2 linked regions of the Hahella sp. HNIBRBA332 genome follow. The protein of the gene in region 2 binds, or shares a complex with, the protein of the main gene of each other region. Links are inferred from orthologs where the notes say so. Each region holds a gene or a part of one and is shown on either strand. Other genes may lie near its edges.

What was found.
Region 1: the proteins of accA (region 2) and accD are in contact, whole or in part, in a solved structure (PDB 8UXZ), measured with the Escherichia coli proteins. The link is inferred for Hahella sp. HNIBRBA332 from one-to-one orthologs.

What each region holds. Positions count from the first base shown.
Region 1 is NZ_CP132203.1:1,286,685-1,297,055, reverse strand. Bases 1-2,969 are described here. They hold accD (acetyl-CoA carboxylase, carboxyltransferase subunit beta), read right to left. Parts: upstream 1,967-2,969; coding sequence 1,034-1,966; downstream 1-1,033. Other genes in these bases: trpB (tryptophan synthase subunit beta), read right to left, coding at 2,803-2,969; trpA (tryptophan synthase subunit alpha), read right to left, coding at 1,987-2,790; folC (bifunctional tetrahydrofolate synthase/dihydrofolate synthase), read right to left, coding at 1-988. Outside these bases: more of trpB, read right to left, coding at 2,970-4,023; O5O45_RS06110 (phosphoribosylanthranilate isomerase), read right to left, coding at 4,007-4,648; tRNA pseudouridine(38-40) synthase TruA, read right to left, coding at 4,769-5,620; O5O45_RS06100 (FimV/HubP family polar landmark protein), read right to left, coding at 5,668-8,706; asd (aspartate-semialdehyde dehydrogenase), read right to left, coding at 9,250-10,365.
Region 2 is NZ_CP132203.1:3,865,798-3,877,978, forward strand. What follows is about bases 1,876-4,788. They hold accA (acetyl-CoA carboxylase carboxyl transferase subunit alpha), read right to left. Parts: upstream 3,853-4,788; coding sequence 2,899-3,852; downstream 1,876-2,898. Other genes in these bases: tilS (tRNA lysidine(34) synthetase TilS), read right to left, coding at 1,876-2,915; dnaE (DNA polymerase III subunit alpha), read right to left, coding at 3,955-4,788. In the rest of the region: O5O45_RS17105 (CTP synthase), read right to left, coding at 1-400; O5O45_RS17110 (type 2 periplasmic-binding domain-containing protein), read left to right, coding at 790-1,569; more of tilS, read right to left, coding at 1,572-1,875; more of dnaE, read right to left, coding at 4,789-7,431; O5O45_RS17130 (TlpA family protein disulfide reductase), read right to left, coding at 7,541-8,068; arsC (arsenate reductase (glutaredoxin)), read left to right, coding at 8,219-8,575; wrbA (NAD(P)H:quinone oxidoreductase), read left to right, coding at 8,605-9,225; O5O45_RS17145 (DUF2069 domain-containing protein), read left to right, coding at 9,254-9,622; O5O45_RS17150 (GspE/PulE family protein), read left to right, coding at 9,712-11,496; O5O45_RS17155 (DUF3080 domain-containing protein), read right to left, coding at 11,473-12,181. UniProt on the Escherichia coli protein: Component of the acetyl coenzyme A carboxylase (ACC) complex. First, biotin carboxylase catalyzes the carboxylation of biotin on its carrier protein (BCCP) and then the CO(2) group is transferred by the carboxyltransferase to acetyl-CoA to form malonyl-CoA.

The sequences.
Region 1 (10,371 bases), 2.6 Mb from region 2 along the record:
CCGCCACCTGCGGCTTTTTAACCGGCAATCCGCACAGCCATTGCTTGAGATAGCGTGCGGCATGGGGGTTATGCCCCACATCAGCATATACTTCCGGGTCACGGCGCAATAACTGGAAGCGCCCCTGAACCTTGAGGCCGGCGATCGCAGCGGCGATTTGAGATTCGGACAACGGAAAGTCCAGCAGCATGGCGGCCTGCATGGCCGCCGCCATATTGGCCATAGGCAGACCGTTATCACTCAGGCCGTCAATGACGATGTCCGCATGCTTGCGGCGACCTCGCCACTGCAGGGCTTGCGACGCTTCGCCAGCACGCTCAAGCGTATAATCCTGACGCCAGATGAAGGTTGCGCACCCCAGCTTCCCAGCCACATCCACCACACTGGTCGGCGGAGCCTCTTCGGCGATGACCAGAGGAATACCCGGCCTCAGAATACCCGCCTTTTCACGGCCGATATCTTCACGGGAATCACCCAGCCACTCCTGATGATCCAGATCCACGCTGGTAATCACCGCCAGATCCGGATCGACAATGTTAACCGCATCCAGGCGTCCACCCAGACCGACTTCCAGCAGAACCAAGTCCAGTTTGGCCTGTTGAAACAAATAGAACCCCACCAACGTGGTGAACTCAAAATAGGTCAGCGCCGTTTGACCGCGAGCCGATTCTACAGCGGCGAACGCCCCTTCAAGCGCCTCATCGCTGACATCAACGCCATTAATGCGCACACGCTCATTAAAACGCAGAATATGAGGCGACGTGTAAGCGCCCACCGTTTTACCCGCGGCGAGAGCAAGCGCCTCCACCGCCGCCAGCGTAGAGCCTTTACCGTTTGTTCCTGCAAGGGTGACAACGGTTTTCGCCAGCCTGGCGTTACGGCAAAGTCGGTGGAATACGTCATTAACGCGATCCAGGCCCATTTCTATGACCTGACTATGCAGTTGCGATACATAGTCAAGCCAGTCAGACAGTCTTCGAGATTCCATATTCCTTATCTACGCTTTGAGATCCGATATCAGGCTAAGACCGGCTTATTCCAGGTTTTCTGGCGGTTCCGGTATTTCCATTTCCTCTTCTTCGAGATCTTCTTCGTTTTCAAATTCAGGCTCAGGCAGCTTCATCATTTTGGAGATGAGCATCGACAGTCTGCGACGCAATTGATTGCGGGCAAGAATCATATCCAGCGCGCCATGCTCCAGCAAAAATTCACTGCGCTGGAAGCCTTCGGGCAACTTTTCGCGCACGGTCTGCTCAATAACGCGAGGGCCTGCGAAGCCGATCAGCGCATTGGGCTCCGCCACATTCAGGTCGCCCAGCATAGCGAGACTGGCGGATACGCCGCCGAATACGGGGTCAGTCATCACAGAAATGTAAGGGAGGCCACGCTGCTTCATCACTTCCAGCGCCGCGGCGGTTTTCGCCATCTGCATCAGGGAGATCAGCGCCTCTTGCATACGCGCCCCACCACTGGCGGAGAAGCAGATCAGTGCGCGGTTTTCTTCCAGACAGACATTTACGGCGCGAACGAACTTCTCGCCCACCACCGCGCCCATGGAGCCGCCCAGAAAGTTGAATTCAAACGCCACCGCCGCAACCGGCACGCCGGCGACAGTTCCCTTGAAGGCCACCAGGGCGTCTTTCTCACCGGTCGCTTTCTGATTGCTGACCAGACGGTCTTTATAGCGCTTGGTGTCTTTGAACTTCAGACGATCCGCCGGCTCCAGCTCAGGGGCGATCTCCACTCTGTCGGCGCCGTCCAGGAAAATATCGATGCGTCTGCGTGCGGATATGCGCATGTGGTGCTGACATTTGGGGCACACATCCAGGTTTTTTTCCAGTTCAGGGCGATAGAGTACGGCGCTGCACTTAGGGCACTTTTTCCACAAGCCTTCGGGAACGTTACTCTTGTGCTTGGACTGAGCCCCTCCCATTCCCGGAATAATTTTTTCTAACCAGTTACTCATATTTAACCCTACTCACTTGTTTATTCGTCCATCGCGGCGCGCATGGAGCTAAGCAGCTCTTTCACTTTGGCGCGCATCTGCTCAGGATTTTCAGCATTAGTCGCTATTGTATTCACAAGTGCGCTACCGACAATTACACCATCGGATACTGCCGACACTGCTTTCGCCGTGGCCGCGTCTTTGATGCCGAAGCCCACGCCGACAGGCATAACGGTCAGAGACTTGATGGCGCTGACATGTTTTTCCACATCGTCTATATCCAGGGCATTGGAGCCAGTCACCCCTTTCAACGATACATAGTACAGGTATCCGCTGCCGAACTTCGCAGCGGCGGCGATACGATCCTCCGTAGTGGTGGGCGCAATCAGAAAGATGACATCCAGCCCCGCCCGTTTCAGATGCGGCGCAGCCATATCCGCTTCTTCCGGCGGCAAATCCACGATCAATACGCCATCCACGCCCGCCGCCTTGGCTGCATCGGTAAATGGATGCACGCCCATGGCCTCCACCGGGTTCAAATACCCCATCAATACAACAGGCGTCTCCGTGTTGGTCTTGCGGAACTCCTCCACCATGCCCAATACCATTTTCAGGGAAGTTCCGTGTTCCAGCGCGCGCTCACAGGCCAACTGAATCACAGGGCCGTCCGCCATGGGATCGGAAAACGGCACGCCTAATTCAATAATGTCAGCGCCCGATTCAACCAAGGCATGCATGATATCTACAGTGTGCTGCGGTGCGGGGTCGCCCGCGGTCACATAGGGAATCAGCGCTGTTTTATTATTCGCCTTCAACGTCTCCAGGCATTGCTTAATTCGACTCATGTCACACCCTTTTTAAAATTCAATTCCGTCAAGCTTGGCCACCGTATGGATGTCTTTATCGCCGCGTCCGGACAGATTGACGATGATGATCTGATCCTTATCCATGGTCTTGGCCAGCTTCATGGCGTACGCCACCGCATGACTGGATTCCAGCGCCGGCATAATGCCTTCCACCCGAGTCAGGGTGTGAAATGCGCGCAGCGCCTCGTCATCCGTCGCCGAAACATAATCCGCACGTTTGATGTCTTTAAGCCAGGCGTGCTCAGGACCAACGCCCGGATAGTCGAGACCCGCTGAAATAGAGTGTGTAGCGGAGATTTGGCCGTTTTCGTCTTCCATCAAATACGTGCGGTTGCCATGTAATACGCCGGGACGACCCGCGCAAAGCGGCGCTGCGTGCTGACCGGTCTCCAATCCCAGTCCGCCGGCTTCCACGCCGTACATTTTGATCTGCTCATCCGCGATGAAAGGATAAAACAAACCGATAGCGTTAGAGCCGCCACCCACACAGGCCACCAATGCGTCCGGAAGCCGCCCTTCTTTCTCCATGCACTGCAGGCGCGCTTCACGACCAATAATGGACTGAAATTCCCGCACCAGCTTGGGATACGGGTGCGGACCCGCTACCGTGCCGATGATGTAGAAAGTATCGTCAACGTAGGTCACCCAATCCCGCAATGCTTCGTTCATCGCATCCTTGAGGGTCTTGGTGCCGCTGGTGACGGGACGTACTTCTGCGCCCAGGAGTTTCATGCGGTAGACATTCAAAGACTGCCTGCGCACATCCTCTTCGCCCATGTAGACCACGCATTTCAATCCCAGACGAGCGGCGACGGTCGCCGTCGCCACACCGTGCTGGCCTGCGCCAGTTTCGGCGATGATGCGCGGCTTGCCGAGATACTTCGCCAGCAACGCCTGCCCGATGGTGTTGTTCACCTTATGAGCGCCGGTATGATTGAGATCTTCCCGCTTCAGATAAATCCTGGCGCCGCCAACCTGTCTGGTCAGACGCTCCGCAAAATACAAAGGAGATGGGCGACCTACGTAATCCGCCAGATCCGAGTCGAATTCTTCCTGGAACTTGGGGTCGATACGCAGTTTTTCGTAATGCTGCTCCAGCTCCAACAGCGAAGACATGAGCGTCTCGGATACGAATCGGCCGCCGTAATGGCCGAAGTGGCCGCGATGGTCCGGAATATTGGCCAGCGTTTCAGCGTCAAACCTCGTACTCACGATATACCTCACCTATAAATTCCTGGATTAATTCAATGCTCTTCACGCCCTTGCTTGCTTCAACGCCACCGCTAACATCAACGGCGTAGGGCCTGACAGTGCGAATAGCTTCCGCCACATTGGTCGGATTAAGGCCGCCGGCGAGAATCACCGGCTTGCCCAACTCATGACGAATGCGGGACCAGTCGAAAACTCTTCCGGTGCCGCCGCGTAATTGCGGGTCATGGGTGTCAAACAATAAAGCCGCCGCATCTGGATACCTGGCTGCTTCTGCGACGACGTCGGTCTCTTCGCCTACGCCAATGGCCTTGTAAAAAGGACGGGAAAAACTGCGGCAAAAATCGTTGTCTTCATCGCCGTGAAACTGCAGCACATCAAGGGGAACGACATTCAATATCTCCCTCACCTGCTCCGCGTCATGATTGACGAAGAGGCCAACAGTAGTAATAAAGGGAGGCAGCTTGGCGATAATGCGGCTGGCTGCGACGGGATCAATGTATCGGGGGCTGGGCGGGTAAAAAACAAATCCAATGGCGTCGCCGCCGGCGTCGGAGACCGCCAGCGCATGCTCCAACTCAAGGATGCCGCAGATTTTGCAGCGTACGCGCTTGTTGCGGGCATTCATTTTATCTCTTCCTTTTTTATGCTGTTGTCGTTTTCCGGAAAAGTTCAAGTCAGCGATTCGGCGGCGCATAACAGGCTTGGGATTATAGCGAGTTAAAGCGGCTTCGGGAAATCGAGGATATCAGGCCCCGAGAAAAAACGGCCCTTTCCGCAACGAAGGAATCGCAAACTTTTCAGGATAGGTAACTGAAGTCAAATACAGCCCGAAGGGCGGCGCCGTCACCCCGGCTTTTGAGCGCTTCTTGGAAGCGAGAACATCCGCCACCCAGTCCGATGGTTTCTTACCAATTCCCACCGCCATCAGGGTGCCTGAAATGTTGCGCACCATGTGGTGCAAAAACGCGTTCGCCTCCACCTCTATCACAACCATATCGCCGACCCTGCTCACTTCAAGCCGGGTCAGATTGCGAAAAGGCGACTTGGATTGACAGTCAGAACCACGAAATGCGCTGAAGTCATTTTCCCCTAAAAGATGCGCGCCGGCGGCGGCCATACTTTCCACATCGAGAGGACGGTAGTTCCAGGTAACGTTGCTATTAAGCCACGCGGGGCGAATCGGATGGTTATAGATGATGTAGCGGTAGCTGCGAGAGGTAGCGGTGTAACGGGCATGGAAATCTTCAGACACCGCGCCCGCCCAGCTCACGGACACGTCCGCCGGGAGAAAATGATTGACGCCCATCGCCCAGGAATACGGGCTGCGCTGCGCCTTCGTCTCGAAGTGAACCACCTGGTTCACCGCATGAACGCCAGCGTCGGTGCGACCAGCGCACACGACACTAACGGGATGATCTGCGACTTTTGATAAGGCGGCCTCTACTTCCGCCTGCACGGACGGCACGCCTGAGTTTTGCGCCTGCCAGCCGTGATAACGGGAGCCGTCATAGCCCAACACCAGCGCGACGCGCCCGGTATCTGGCAGGAGATCGTTGGAAAGTGGGTACAATGACTGGTTCGAACTGGTTGGATTCATAAGCCGCCCTCAATACTTGAGGGCAGCATTATTGAAAAGTAGCGGAATTATGCAAGTCTCTTCAGCAAGGAAGCGGCTTCCTGCTTCTGGTCGTTGTTGCCTTCTTCGACAACCTCTTCCAGGATGTCGCGAGCCCCTTCACGGTCGCCCATGTCGATGTAGGCTCTGGCCAGATCCAGTTTAGTGGCGGCTTCGTCGGTGTCGGACAGGAAGTTGAAGTCTTCTTCCAGTTCTTCCACGAACTCGTCCTGCATGCCTTCTTTAGCGGCGGGTTTCGATTCCGCCGCCACGCTTGGCGCAGGCTCTTGCGGCTGCACGATGGTTTTGTCGCCAAAGTCATCATCCAGGTTAAAGTCGAGATCCGTATCCAACTCCGCTGAGACATCCGCTTTCGGCTCTTCGTCGAAGGAAGCGCTCAAGTCCGGCAGTTCGTCTTCCAGATCATCAACCTGTTGCACGAATTCTTCCGCCACATCACTGGACAGCTCAGCGCCGGTGAACTCTTTGCTTTCCGCAGGCTGTTCGTCAAGAGACAGGTCCAGATCGCTATCATCCAAATCCAGGGAGGGCTCTTCCTCTTCCAGATTCATATCCAGATCAAGGCTTTCGTCCAGCTCGTCGCTTTCAACTGGCGCATCCATATCCAGCAGTTCGTCGCTAAGGTCGCTCTCCAGATCCAGCGTTTCCAGGTCATCGTCCAGGCCGACAGTATCCAGCTCGAAGTCTGACTCCAGCTCTTCGGCGTCCGCCAACTCAAAACCGTCTTCTTCAAGGGATTCGAGAGAGTCATCCGCCGTCTCGAAAGAATCCTCCAGGGATTCCTCCTCAGCAGGCGCTTTGCTTGATACGTAATCAATGCCTTTGTCATAACCGGAAGAGGATTCTGCCTCCTCCACTTCGTCCTTGTCGGTTTCGCCCAGATCGATTTCACTCAGGTCAAAGTCGATATCCAGGTTATCTTCAGCTTCCTCGACTGGCTCCAGCTCTTCAGGCTCGCTCAGTGCAGAAGGCTGATTGGGAACTGTCGCATCCAAGTTGGCGTCAAGATCCAAATCCAACTCGTCATCGTCCGCAGTTGAAGAGGCGAAATCATCGCCGCCCAGCAACTGACTTTCCAGATCGTCCAGGGACAAGCCTGGCTCATCATCCAGGTCGGAGAACCGGGATTTGATCTCATCAGCGCGGTTCACGATAGCGGTGTTGCCAGCTTCGCGCAGATGGTTATAGGTTTCATTGAAGCGCGCGCCTTCTTTAGCTTCACCCAACACTTCCAACAGTTTCAGGCGATACTCCTGATTATTGGGATTTTCTTCCAGTGCGGCGTCAAGCACTTGCACCGCCTGGTCGAAACGCTGATACGCGATATAAACGTCTGCTTCCGCGATAGGATCATCGCCGCCGACTTTCGCTTCACCCTCGCCGTCTTCCGCTTCGATATCCAGGTCCAGCGCCAGATTGTCGTGGTCTGCGATATCCAGAGCTTCATCATCCGCTTCCGCTTCTTTCTTGCCGCCGCGGCGGGCCAGCAACCAAAGGATCAACAGCAACAAAACCGCGCCGCCGCCAATGGCGGCCTGGTAAATCACGTTGTTCTTGATGATGTCGATCCAGCTTTCCGGCTCAGGCTGTGGAGTCGGCTCGGTAACCGCTGGCGTTGGCGGCTTTTTGTCTACGGCGACAGGAGGCTGCTCAGGTTCTACTGGCGTGACGGGGGCGACGGGCTCAGGCGTCTCGGGCGCATTCATGCCAGCTTGATCTTCCGGAGTCTCCATGCCGGGAGACATTGGCGTCCCCTCACCCATCGTGGACGGCTCATCGCCCAAGCCCATAGAAGGCTCGCTTGGCGTCATGGGCTCTTCCCCGGGAAGCATGCCTTCGTCACCCGGCATAACAGGCTCTTCAGGAAGCGTCGGGGCGGTAGTATCGCCACCCGTTTCACCCACTTTTGATTGCAAGGCCGCCAATTGATCATCTTTCAGCGACACCAGACGCTGCATCGTCTCTAACTGACTCTGCAGATCTTCCATCCGGCTCTTCAGGTCTTCGTTTTCACGAGAGACCTGATCCAGCTTCTCCTGCGCCAGACTCAGCTCTTCCGCGGTTTTCGAAGTGCCGCCGCGCGAGCCAGTGGACTCACCGGCCTTCTCCGGCGTTGTCGAAGCATTTTCGCCGGTTTTGGAGACAATAATTCTCAACTTGTCTTCGTCGGTTTGCGACGCGGCGGAGCCAGTCTGGCTACGACCGGTTCCTGATGCATCCACCTGACGAGTGGATGGCGCGCGCCCTTCCGCAAACTCGCGGTTTTGCAGGCTGACCTGACGCACGGCGTCGCGATTGCTGCGCTGCTGGATCTGCTCCATGTCAGGGATACGCAATACCTGACCGGATTTCAGCTTGTTGATATTGCTGTCGAAGAAAGCGTCCGGATTTAAATCCTGAATCGCCAACATCATCTGCTGCGGAGACACGCTGCTGTCCGGACGGGTTTTCAGCGCAATCTCCCACAAGGTGTCATCGCCGCCTGTCGGTCCATAAGAGCCTGAAGTAGAGGGCGCATCATAGGTGGACGAGGAGGAAGGAGCGGTTGTTCTGGTAGTGGTCGTTGAAGTGGAAGGGCGCGTTGTCGTAGCAGGCGCGCTGGCGGTGGTGGTTCTGGCCGGCGCAACCTGCGCGGGCTTCACGCTCTCGCTGCTAAACGTAGGCGGATCGATCAGAAGCGCGTACTCTCGCAACAGTCTTCCGCTGGGCCAGGTCACTTCCATCAGGAAATTCAGATAAGGTTCGCGCACCGGCTTGGAGCTGGTGACTCGAACATAGGCCTTGCCGTCTTTGAATAAAACTTTGAAGCGCAAATCCGAAAGGAAATACACCCGGTCCAGGTTGGCGCGCTGGAACGCTTCCCGGGAGGCCAGATTCGTCAAAATTTCGCTCTCGGTGAGATCACGAACGCTGACCAGCTCGATTTCCGCATTCAGCGGCTGATTGAGCGATGAATAAACTTTTGCTTCGCCTAACCCTAGCGCCTTAGCCACCCCCGATGAAAGCGCGGACATTGTTAATACTGCAATCGCGAGTTTGCGAACCATAGCGTCTTTCCTTTCTATTAATTCTTCACCTCATCAGGTGGCGCGCCGAGCTTTCCGGCGCCGCCCGAGGTTATCTGACGGCGTCAAATGTCGTTAAAAATCTCAGTTGATTGAGAATGTTTAGAATAAACTTTCAATATTGCTACTAAGTATTAATTAGGTCCTGCATTTTTACAAGAAATTAGGCCTATTCAAAACGGCCAAACGGATGATTTTTAATACAAGCCTGTCTGGTTGATCAATTTACATGCAGATCAACCACTTCCCAAACTCCAGAAGCGGATAATGCGTCATACGCGCTTGCGTAAAAAAGCCATATCGGCCATCACACACTTAAATTTAGTCCAGAGATGGAAATGAGCAACAAAGGCGGAGGTAGTTATTCGGAAACTGATAACTCCGTCCGAGTCAGGCGGGATTACCGCTCAAGCGAATCGGAATAAGCCTTTCACTTGAGCGGTATTGTAACGACGAATGCAAATTTTTCCAGATTTAACGGCGCCGATTGCGTCAAAAAACCGGCGCCGTCGCAAAACCGCGATATCAGATATTACCCAGCAAAATCGCCAGCGTACGACGTAACGGCTCGGCTGCGCCCCATAACAACTGATCGCCGACAGTGAATGCCCCCAGATACTCTGGCCCCATGCTCAGCTTGCGCAAACGGCCCACCGGAATATCCAGACCGCCGTTCACCCGCGCCGGAGTCAGCTCACGCATAGAGATGTCGCGATCGTTGGGAATCACCTTCGCCCAGTCGTTGGACGTGGCCAGCATCTGCTCGATTTCCGGCAGAGGAACATCCTTACGCAGCTTGATCGTCATCGCCTGGCTGTGGCAGCGCATAGCGCCGATGCGTACGCAGAGGCCATCGATAGGAATCGGAGCCCCTTCTCTGCCCAGAATTTTGTTGGCTTCCGCCTGCGCCTTCCACTCTTCTTTGCTCTGGCCGGAAGGCATGGGCTTGTCGATCCAGGGAATCAGGCTGCCGGCCAACGGCACGCCAAACTGATCCACAGGAAATTCGCCGCCGCGCATTCTTTCCGCCACCAGACGATCAATTTCCAGAATGGAGCTGGCGGGGTCGGCCAGTTCAGCGGATACGCTATCGTAAACGGAGCCCATTTGCTTGATCAGCTCGCGCATGTTCTGTGCGCCTGCGCCAGAAGCCGCCTGATAGGTCATCGGGCTGACCCACTCCACCAGATCCTGCTCAAACAAGCCGCCCAAGGCCAGCAACATCAGGCTGACGGTGCAGTTACCGCCAATGAAATCCTTGCGCCCCTGGTCGATAGCGCGATCAATAACTTTACGGTTAACCGGATCCAACACGATGACCGCATCGTCTTTCATGCGCAATGCGGAGGCGGCGTCGATCCAGTAACCATTCCAGCCAGCGGCGCGCAATTGCGGATACACGTCATTGGTGTAGTCGCCGCCCTGGCAGGAAATAATAATGTCCATTTCACTCAGGTCTTGAATGGAGGTAGCGTCTTTCAACGCTGGCGCGGGTTTGCCAAAGTCAGGCGCCGCCTGACCAACCTGGGATGTGGTGAAGAATATCGGATCGATGTGCGCGAAATCGTTCTCTTCTTGCATGCGCTGCATCAAAACGGAGCCTACCATGCCCCGCCATCCTACCAGACCCACTTTCTTCATTTGCTT
Region 2 (12,181 bases):
CCGCATCGCCAGCGCCTTCCACGATCCGGCGCTTGATTTCGTCAGTAATGTGGGGAATGACCTGCACGGTGCCGCCCAAATAGTCGCCGCGACGCTCTTTGCGCAGCACGGTTTCATATACGCGACCGGTGGTGAAGTTATTGCGCTTGGTCATGGTGGTGCGGATAAACCGCTCATAGTGACCAAGGTCAAGATCCGTTTCCGCGCCGTCTTCGGTGACGAAGACTTCTCCATGCTGGAAGGGGCTCATGGTGCCCGGGTCCACGTTGATGTAAGGATCCAGTTTCAGGATGGTGACTTTAAGTCCGCGTGCTTCAAGGATAGCGGCCAAAGATGCGGATGCGATGCCCTTCCCCAAGGAAGAAACAACCCCACCTGTGACGAATATATAGCGCGTCATGCAAAACCCGTTGGTGTAACAGATGTTAATCGGAAAGGAGGGAGATTATTCATCTCAAAGATGGGACGTCAGAATAGCAGAAACAGGGGGGTATCTCAATGAATGATGCGACGAATTCCCCGGATTGACAACAGCGCCTCTAGCCGCCTCGACCAGCGAAAAATCTCGTTATGGATAGGCGTTCGGGCTGTTTCCGGCCAAATGACTATACTTCAACTATGGCTGGCTCGAATTCAAACGATCAATCTGCGATGGCGGACTTTACTGCGGCGTCACAAATCTCTGGCTTCATATTGAAAACAGTTGGAGCGCTTCTATTGCTGACACAATCTCTCCTTGTCGGCGCACTAGAAGTAACCAAGGTGAGATATCCTGTTCCGGAGTCCGAAATGGACCTTCGGTATGAATATCCGAGGCAGCTGCTGAAGCTGGCTTTGGAGGAAACTCTCAGCTCTCATGGCGCCTATGAGATGGAAGACGCAAAAATCAGGGCCTCCCAAACCCGCAACGAGATATTCCTGCGTCAGGGATTCAACATTGACATCATTTGGAGACCAGAGAACGGCTCACTGGATGAAAACTTCCTCCCTATTCGCATCCCCATACTAAAGGGCGCGCTGGGATATCGCGTATTTCTGATTCGTCAATCCGATCAAGGCCGCTTTCACGCCATTAAGACCCTAAATGAGCTAAAAACTCTGACCGCCGGCTTTGGTCACGACTGGCCCGACGTTCATGTACTCAAGGCGAACAACATCCCGCTTGAACTCTCCTCGGATTACGAGACGCTATTTAAGATGCTCATTACCGAAAGGTTCGACTATTTTCCCCGGGGTATAAATGAAGCCTGGGATGAATACGAGCAGCGTTATCCGTTTCTTCCCGAACTCAAAGTGGAAGACTCCATTCTTATGTATTACCCCCTCCCCGTTTACTTCGTCGTAAACAAGTCAAACACCAAGCTCGCCCAGCGCGTGGAAATCGGCCTGCAGAAGGCTATTGCAAATGGCGGCTTTGACCAACTTTTCTTTTCGCATCATCAAAGCATGCTTGAAAGAGCCAATCTTAGCGGAAGAAAACTGTTCGTTCTGGAAAATCCATATCTGCCAGAATCTACGCCGAAAGGGAGCCAATATTGGCTAAAAGCGGACTTCCATCAAGCACAGTAGAATTACGAGCGAGTGAATGGATAGAACGTTGGCAGCCACGCATTGTCGGAGGCGGCGTATTGCTCGGCCACGCCATAGCTCCCCACTGCAACCAGCTCGTTATTGAAATAAATCAAAGGGATACTGTCTCGCCGCCACGGAGGAATTCCCCGCTCCTGCAGCCATTTTTTTAAAGTACAGGAACCACCGCGCCCTTTGGGCCGAAAACGTTCTCCACCATGGCGAAACCGAACAATCACGGTTTCATCGACTGCAGGTTGGCGCAGCCCCGCATTAGCGGGCTCAGCAACCAGCCTGCCCACCGGGGTCAACAATACCTCCGCCAGAGGCCAGACCACTTCGTAGCCCGATGGAGGCGTAACAATCGTCTCCGTGATAAATAGCCTCCCATCGTGCCGACGCAAAACGCTTTCACCTAATGGATAGCATGGTTGGTGGGAGCCTTCCGCATGAAGCATCTGCGCAAGAATCTCGACCAGATCGCTTTCCGACGGCGCTAACCCGGCGGCTTGCAACCAGTATCGCAACGCATTCTTCCTGCGATGAGGCGACAAGCCTGATAGTACAGCAAGCTCCAGCTCGTCCGCACTTACTGTCTCGCCCTGTAAATCTATCTCCGCCAACTCATCCAACAGGCTGGAGGCTTCCGACATACGCCGGCCAGTCTCGGCAATCATCGCCACAGCGTTGCGCCATCGCACACTCATTGGCCGAAGTATTTCGTTACGAAGAAAATTTCTGTCAAACAAGGCGTCGGCGTTACTTTCATCTTCCACCCAGGTCAATCCCCAGCGTTGCGCAAGCGCTTCCAGCTCCAAGCGGGTAAAGTTCAGCAAAGGTCGTCTCAGCATTCCTTTTCCCAATGTGCGCTGACAGGGAATGCCGGCGAGCCCTTTCACGCCATGCCCTTTGAGCAGCCGAAACAGGATAGTTTCGGCCTGATCATTTTGATGATGGCCTTGCAGCAACACCGCACCCGCATGCTCACTCAGGTAGCGCTCGAATACGCGATAACGGGCCTCACGGGCAGCCGCCTCAAGACTATCGCCATTCGCCGCCACGTTCACGGGATGCGCAAGGCATGTTATGTCCAGACTCTGGCATTCCTTCTGACAATGCTCCATCCAGATGTCTGCATTCGGACTGAGTCCATGATGCACATGTATTGCTTCCATGTGCGCCCCTGCAGGCCAAACGCGCCGCGCAGCATGCAACAACACGCTGGAATCCAGGCCACCGCTATAGGCGATATACAATCGGGAAAAGTCAGGCAGGCCGCGAAGGGCCGAGAGAAGACGCCGCTCGATACCAGCGGCGTCACGGGGGGTCTTAGAGGAAGCGCTCATAGGACGTCAGGCGCTTATACCGCTCTGCGACCAGCTCCTCGGTATCCATTTCCAGCAACTGGCTTAGAGAATCTTTTAGAGCCGCCTTGATATGACCGGCCATCAGCTCTGGGTTACGATGCGCGCCGCCCAGAGGCTCATCCAATACCTTATCCGCAAAGCCCAGCTCGGCAAGACGCTTGGCCGTAATGCCCATCGCTTCCGCAGCGTTGGCGGCGTACTCAGCGTTTTTCCACAAAATGGAGGCGCAGCCTTCTGGAGAGATAACGGAATAAGTGGAATATTGCAGCATGATCAAGCGATCGCAAACGCCAACCGCCAAAGCGCCGCCGGAACCGCCTTCACCGATGACCGTTGAGATTATCGGCGTCTTCAAGCGGGACATGACCGCCAGGTTAAATGCAATCGCCTCGCTTTGACCACGCTCTTCCGCGCCAATGCCCGGATATGCGCCGGGGGTATCGATAAAGGTAAGTATCGGCATTTTGAAGCGTTCGGCCATTTCCATCAGGCGTAGCGCCTTGCGGTACCCCTCAGGACGCGGCATGCCGAAGTTACGCTTTACTTTCTCTTTGATTTCGCGACCTTTCTGATGCCCGATAATCATAACAGGCTCGTCATCCAGCCTGGCGATGCCGCCAACGATAGCCAGATCGTCAGCGTACTTACGATCGCCGTGCAATTCGTCGAAATCTTCAAAAATCATCCGCACATAGTCCAGCGTATAAGGACGCTTGGGATGACGGGACAGGCGGGAAATATCCCAAGAGGACAGATCCGCAAAAATATTTTCCGTGAGCGACACGCTCTTGGATTTCAGACGGTTGATCTCGTCAGTGATGTTCAATTCACTGTCGTTACCAACCAGACGCAACTCCTCTATCTTTTCCTCCAGCTCGGCGATCGGCTGTTCGAAGTCGAGATAGTAAGGGTTCATCTGCTTTTCATGCTTACTCATAGTTTTTCTTGCTCGGCTATGTCTCTTGAGCTTGAGCTGGCGCGCATGTCACTCCATGCTTTGCCGGATACAAGCGAGGGATCAACTGTAGCGCAGTTGCACCCGCTCCTTGCCCAACAAATATCGCAGCCCCTGAATCAATTCATCGCTTGGATTAACCCGCCAATCTTCGGCCAGACGCAGTCTGGTGCGGGCGGTTTCCGTTTCATAATTGATCAAAACCGGGCAGCCCTCGGCGCGATGTTCTCCCAAAACGCCGCCCAGTTCGTCAATAAAGCCGTTATTAAAGTCTTTTTCGTGTACAAAGAGAATAAGCTCTTTGGCGAACTTCAATCGTGCTTGACCGATGTCCGAAGTCATTTTCGCCCGGACAGAAAGCCCACCAGAGTAGTCGTCTTCGCCAACGACGCCCTCCACGACCAGAATGCGATCGTTGTGCAGCATTTCTTTGGCTTGCTCGTAGGCGTCGGAGAAAAAAGTCACTTCAATACGGCCGCTACGATCATCTAACGTAGCAAAACCTATGTATCCGCCACGTTTACTCTTCATCGTGCGCACCGCCACTACCAGGCCCGCGACATTTTGCGGACTCTTGCCGGGACGCAATTCCGAAATGGGCGTACGCACGAAGCGGCGCACTTCCTGCTCGTATTCATCAAACGGGTGACCCGTCAGATAAAGGCCCAGAGTCTCCTTCTCTAATTTCAGGCGTTCCTTATCGCTCCACTCCTGCATGCCTTCCGTCGCGCTGTAGGGGTTCGGATCGGTTTCCGGCACCACCTCACCGAACAAGTCCAGCATACCGGCGTCTTCATTACGGGAGTGTTGATCCGCCCGACGCACGGCCTCATTGATAGACGCCATCATACGGGCGCGGTTCGGCCCCAGTTTATCCATGGCGCCGGAGCGGACCAGCGCTTCCAGAGCGCGCTTGTTGACCCGGCGCAAATCCACCCGCTGACAGAAATCGAACAGATCGCGAAAGGGACCGCCTTCTTCGCGGGCGTCTAAAATACTTTGCACAGGGCCTTCACCCAGCCCTTTTACGGCGCCCAGACCGTAGACAATGCGATTCTTATCGTCGACGGTGAAGGTATAACTGCTGTTGTTGACGTCCGGCAACACCAAGTCCAGCTTCATCCGCCGACACTCTTCCACCAGCGTCACCACTTTATCGGTGTTCTGCATATCCGCGGTAAGCACCGCCGCCATGAACGGCGCAGGATAGTGGCACTTCAGCCAGGCAGTCTGGTAAGACACCAAGGCGTAAGCAGCGGAGTGCGACTTGTTGAAACCGTAACCCGCAAACTTCTCCACCAGGTCAAAGATCTTTTCCGCCAGATCCTGATCAATACCCTGGTTGATGCTTCCTTCAACGAAGATCGCCTTTTGCTTGGCCATTTCCTCAGGTTTCTTTTTACCCATGGCTCGACGCAGCAAGTCCGCGCCGCCAAGGGTGTAACCCGCCATTACCTGGGCGATCTGCATTACCTGTTCCTGATACAGGATGATGCCGTAGGTGGGCTGCAGGACGGGTTTCAAAGACTCCAGCTGATAATCCGGATGCGGGTAGGCCAACTCGGCGCGCCCATGCTTACGGTTGATAAAGTCGTCAACCATGCCCGATTGCAGCGGCCCCGGACGGAACAGGGCCACAAGAGCGATGATATCTTCAAAGCAGTCCGGCATCAGACGTCGGATAAGTTCTTTCATTCCGCGGGATTCAAGCTGGAACACCGCAGTGGTTTCACCATGCTTGAGCAGATTGAAAGTTGGCGCGTCATCCAATGGGATAAAGTTGATATCCAGCGGTGGTTCGCCTTTTTCCGCCTGCTGACGGTTAATGATGTCCACCGCCCAGTCGACGATGGTCAACGTACGCAGCCCCAGGAAGTCGAACTTGACCAGCCCCGCCTGTTCTACGTCGTCCTTATCGAACTGCGTCACCAGCCCCGAGCCGGTTTCATCACAGTACAAGGGCGCAAAGTCCGTCAATTTGGTGGGCGCGATCACCACACCACCGGCGTGCTTACCGACGTTACGGGTAACCCCCTCCAGCTTGCGCGCCATCTCCCAGATTTCCGCCGCTTCTTCATCCGTGGTCAGATATTCTCGCAGCGGCTCTTCTTGTTCATACGCTTTGGCCAGAGTCATGCCCACTTCAAAGGGGATCAGCTTGGACAGGCGATCACCCATGGAATACGGCCGCCCCTGCACCCGCGCTACGTCCCGCACTACCGCCTTCGCCGCCATGGTTCCGAAGGTGATGATCTGGGACACTGCATTACGCCCATAGGCTTCGGCCACGTAGGCGATAACGCGGTCGCGGCCTTCCATACAGAAGTCGACGTCAAAGTCCGGCATCGATACCCGTTCCGGGTTTAGGAATCGCTCGAACAGCAAGTCGTAGGCGAGAGGATCCAGGTCTGTGATTTTTAACGCATAGGCCACCAGAGAGCCGGCGCCGGAGCCCCGTCCCGGGCCCACCGGCACGCCGTTGTTCTTGGCCCATTTAATGAAGTCCATAACGATGAGGAAGTAGCCGGGGAACCCCATCTGGGTGATGATGTCCAGCTCAAACTTAAGCCGGTCATAATAGCTTCGCCGTTTATTGTCGTATTCTGGGTCATCACGCTTAAACAGCGTGGCCAGCCGCTCCTCCAGCCCCTCTTCTGAGACTTTGATGAAAAATTCATCAATGGTCATTCCTTCTGGAATGGGGTAGTTAGGCAGGAAGTATTTACCCAGACGCAGACTGACGTTGCAGCGCTTGGCGATCTCCACGGTATTCTCAATCGCTTCGGGAATATCCGAAAACAGCTCGCGCATTTCGTCAGCCGACTTCAGGTACTGCTCTTCGCTGAAGCGGCGCTCCCGACGTGGGTCGTCCAAAGTGCGACTTTCATGGATACACACCCTTGCCTCATGGGCTTCAAAGTCGTCACGCTCAAGGAAATGCACATCGTTGGTGGCGACAACCGGACAGCCGGTTTCCATCGCCAATTCGACAGAGGCGTGCACGCACTCTTCATCATTGATCCGCCCCGTGCGTTGCAGCTCCAGATAATACGCATCCGGGAACATTTCCATCCAAAAGGCCAGCCGCTCGCGCGCCAGCTCCAGCTTACCCGCCAGCAACGCCTGACCGACATCGCCATATTTGGCGCCGGACATCGCCAACATGCCTTCCGCCTGAGCGGCGATCCAGTCTTTTCTCAAAATGGCTTTACCGTGGGACTGCCCCTCAGTAAAGCCGCGGGATATGAGCTCCGTCAGGTTGCGGTAGCCGGTCTCATTGCGGGCGTATAAAGTGAGTCGAAACGGGGCCAGAGGATCATCCAGGTTTTCCACCCAGACATCGGCGCCGACCACCGGTTTCACGCCTGCGCCCGCCGCCGCTTTGTAGTATTTGACCAGACAGCACATGTTGGACTGATCGGTCACCGCCACCGCAGGCATCCCCATATCGGCCAGTTTTTTGACCAAAGGTTTGACCTTTACCAGTCCGTCAACCAGAGAAAATTCTGTATGAATGCGTAAATGAATAAAATCGCCCATCGGGCCTTTATCTCCAGTTTCTTCGTGCAACACGGCTCTCAGATCCGCGCCAGCCAACAATTCTCAATAAAATCACAAATTCTTAAATATAGACGCCAATTGGCGGCGATTATTGCGGAATAACCGACAAAATCGCACTTTTCGTCTGCGCGCCGATCATCTCGCGCTGCACCTTGCCGTCATGAATCAACAGCGTGGTCGGCAACACCTTAGGAATTTCCACTTTCCAATGACGGGTCGGATCGCCTTGCAATACAGGGAAGTTAATGCCCATTTTGTCGATGGTTTTGGTCAGCGCTTCCCCTTTGTGGCCATCATAGTCCACCCCCAGGACAATGACGCCGGGATGCCTATTTAGCTCATTCAACTCAGGAATTTCAACCTTGCAGGGCCCGCACCACTCCGCCCAGAAATTCAGGATGATCCACTGCCCGCCTAAGTGATCCAGGTTAATTTCTCCGCCATTCGCCAGCTTCACCACCTTCTCCAGCGGCGCATCGCCTTTATCTTCCGAACAGCCCGCCAGCAAAGCGAACAGGGTCCCTGCAATCAGTGCTTTGAATGCGGACCAACGGATAATCGACACACCACTTGCAATGACTTGAAACAGGCCGTGGGCAGTTTGACGAGCGATCAAAATGTTTCTCCAGGTAATACGCTGACCGGCATTCTACACGAAAAAAGCGGGCGAAATGGGAGTCTGGCCTTTCCGTCATTGAAAGTGTTAGAAATGCGATCCGCAGATGCTTAAACTTGCCCCCTTTACTGCAATAACAGGAAACAGACGATGAGTAAAAGCACCCTCACTATCTGGCACAACCCACGCTGCTCCAAATCCCGGCAGACACTGCAAATTATCGAAGACAGCGGCGCGGCCCCTACCATAGTGAAGTACCTGGAAACGCCTCCCAATGCTGAAGAGCTGAAAGCAGCCCTGGCCAAGCTCGGCATTTCCGCCAGAGACCTGTTGCGTAAAGGCGAAGATGAATACAAAACCCTCAATTTGGCCAACGCCGACCTGAGCGAAGACGCCTTGATCGATGCGATGGTCGCTCATCCCAAATTGATCGAACGCCCGGTTGTCATCAAAGGCGACCGCGCAGTGCTGGGCCGCCCGCCGGAAAACGTCAACGAGCTGCTGTAATTTCTCCATCTATATAAAGGAAGGAAACTATGAAATCAGCGACCGACTCTCCTTATCTGCTGGTGCTCTATTACAGCCGTAACGGCGCCACCCGCACACTGGCGCAGCATGTCGCCCGCGGCGCGGCGCAAGTATCAGGCATGGAGGTCCGCGTACGCACCGTTCCTCCCGTATCAGCCATTTGCGAAGCGACAGCCCCGGCCATCCCCGAAGAAGGCGATGTTTACTGCACCTTGGAAGACCTGGAAGGCTGTAGCGGCCTGGTAATCGGGTCGCCCACCCGCTTCGGCAACATGGCGGCCCCTTTGAAATACTTTCTCGACCAAACTGGTTCTCTGTGGCAGGCGGGCGCCCTTATCGACAAACCCGCCGCCGCTTTCACCTCCACCAGCAGCCTTCATGGCGGTCAGGAGACCACTCTGCAGACCATGCTGACGCCCCTGCTGCACCACGGCATGCTGTTGGTTGGCCTGCCTTATACCGAATCAGGCCTCAGCGAAACACGTGGGGGCGGCTCACCCTATGGCGCAGGCCACTGGTCCGGTTCCGATGGCGCCCGTCGTCCGGATGAGACGGAGTTGCAATTGTGTCGGGCTTTGGGCCGCCGGGTGGCGGAACTGGCGCATCGATTGGCTATCACCAGGGCTTGAGCCCTATCGCGAAAACTGGAGATTAACGTTGTCCCTATCGCAAAAAGTTAAAATCGCCCGCTCCTCGGTAACAGCGAGCTATCTGATCCTGACCCTTTTAGTGCTGTTCAGCACCTGGCAGAGCATTTCCCAAAATACCGAAACCGCATGGCTGCTGATTATCAGCGTGAAATGTCTGCCGCTGCTGGCGTTTTTCCCGGCCGTATATCTGGGCCACGTACGCGGCCTGATCTGGTTATGCTTTGTGCTCTGCCTATACTTTATAAGGGCCGTCGGCGATTACGCAGCGGGACAGAATTTAATGATCAGTGGCGCTCTCGCCGTAATGAGCGTTATCCTGTTCAGTACAATACTGTGCTTTATTAAATGGAACGCACAAGCGCGCCGCGCCGCCTGAATCAGGCGTCCAGGCCGCATTGACAGCGATGTCGGCGGCTTGGGGCGGGCAAATCACTTTTTCGAATTAGACAACAGTAAAATAAGTCAATGAGTATCGCCGCCTCCGCACAACCCCAATGGCTGACCACCGTCGATATTATCAAGCGTCTGGTGCGTCTGAAACGGATCACTCAGGAAGAAGGAGAAAAGTTCCTGAGTTCTCCCCGCAGTAAAAGCGAACTGGCCCTGCACCCTATCGAGCAGGTCGTCAATTCCGGCCTGATTGATCACAATTCCGGTAAAGCCTTTGACCTGGAAGAATTATCCTCCTGGCTGGCGAAGGAAGCGGGGCAACCTTATTTCCATATCGACCCCTTGAAAATAGACGCCCGGGGCGTGGCCTCCCTGATGTCCTTCGCCTATGCCCAGCGTCATCGCATCCTGGGCGTGGAAATACACAAGGATCACGTGGTGATCGCCAGCGCCGAGCCCTTTGTCACCGGCTGGGAAGACAACCTGCGCCATGTGGTCCGTAAGGACATCAAACGGGTAGTGGCCAACCCTGCGGACATCCGTCGTTTCACGGTTGAGTTCTATCGACTCGCCACCTCGGTGGATAAAGCGGTAGGCGGGCGCGGGGAAACCTCCGCCGCTATCGGCAATTTCGAGCAGCTGCTGGAACTGGGCAACGTCGCCAACCCGGACGCCAATGACCAACACATCGTTAATATCGTGGATTGGTTGTTGCAATACGCCTTCGACCAGCGCGCCAGCGATATTCACATTGAGCCGCGCCGCGAAATTGGTCAGGTGAGATTCCGTATCGACGGGGTGCTGCACAACGTTTATGAGCTGCCTATGCAGGTGTCCATGGCGGTGGTGAGCCGGCTGAAAATACTGGGTCGTCTAAACGTAGCGGAAAAGCGCAAACCTCAGGATGGCCGCATCAAGACCAAGAACCCGGACGGTTTGGAAATCGAGCTGCGACTTTCCACGCTGCCTACCGCCTTTGGTGAAAAGCTGGTCATGCGGGTATTTGACCCGGATGTATTGCTGCGTTCCTTCTCCGACCTGGGCTTCGGCCAGGACGACAGCCGTCGCTGGAACTCCATGACCAGCCAGCCCAACGGCATCATATTGGTGACGGGACCTACCGGATCAGGCAAAACCACCACGCTCTATTCCACGCTGAAAAGCCTGGCCACCTCAGAAGTCAATGTGTGTTCGATCGAGGATCCCATTGAGATGGTGGAACCGGCCTTCAACCAGATGCAAGTGCAGAGCGGGATCGGGGTTACTTTCGCCAGCGGCGTCAGAGCGTTGCTGCGACAAGACCCCGACATCATCATGGTGGGCGAGATCCGCGACCTGGAAACCGCCGAAATGGCGATCCAGGCGGCGCTGACCGGCCACTTGGTGCTTTCCACGCTGCATACCAACGACGCCCCCAGCGCCATCACGCGTCTGCTTGAGCTGGGCGTACCCGGCTACCTGGTGAAAGCCACGGTATTGGGCGTCATGGCGCAGCGTCTGGTGCGAGTGTTATGTCCTAACTGCAAAGAACCCACCACGATTGACGATAAGGACTGGCAGAATCTGATCCAGCCCTGGAAAGCCTCCAAACCGGATCATGCCTGCGCTCCGGTAGGATGTCTGGAGTGTCGCAACACTGGCTATCGCGGACGAGCGGGCGTTTATGAAGTCATGCTGCTCAGCGAGAGTGTAAAAGAGTCCATCAATGAACAGTGCGACCTGGAGCGTATCCGCAAAGTGGCGGTGAAGGAAGGCATGCGCACGCTGCGCTTGAGTGGCGCGCAAAAAGTGGCCAATGGCATGACCACGATAGAAGAGGTATTAAGGGTGACGCCTTCATCGAGTCTGGCGATCATCTGAGGTCATCGCTCCCGGGTTGCCGGGCGCCATTCCGCACTGGGCCAACATCTCCGTCCATATCGCCGCATGCGCCGCGGCGTTGTGGCGGAATTCCCACCATAGACTGGACTCCCCTTCCTGTAGGTAGCGCTGTGCGAACCCCTGCAACGCCACTGACAGCTCCCCTTGCAACTGTTCATAGGAGCGCTGCAGGGGCGGCAGCCAGTCGCGACGGGCTTTTTCCAGTTGCGCCAAATAGGGTTGCACACGGACGCTGTAAATATTGACGAGTACATTTTGCAGGATGCGGCTGCGCTCCGTTGGAGCCCCGCTCACACAGAGCGGGCGCTCAGCCAGTCGGCGACGCAACCCTTCAACGATCGCGCCCATTTGCGCAGAAGCCTCTTCCGCGGAGAAAAGCAGCCGCCCCACCATTGGATAAGTCAGCAAACGACGATTAAGCGCTTCTAAACTATCAGCGTCCAAACTGGCCGACTCCGGCTGCGTCGACCACTCGGCCAATGCAGATAACGCCAGGCTCAGTTCCGCCCAGTCGCCCGCCTGAAAGTCCAACTCGAACCCGCCTTCTTTCTGCGACATCAACGCTTGCCATTCCGGCCCGGCCCAAGTTGCGTTCCAGGCCACATCGCCAATCTCATCGCGCTTACTCGCCAGTGCGCGACGCAGCTCTCCGGCAAGGTCCGCG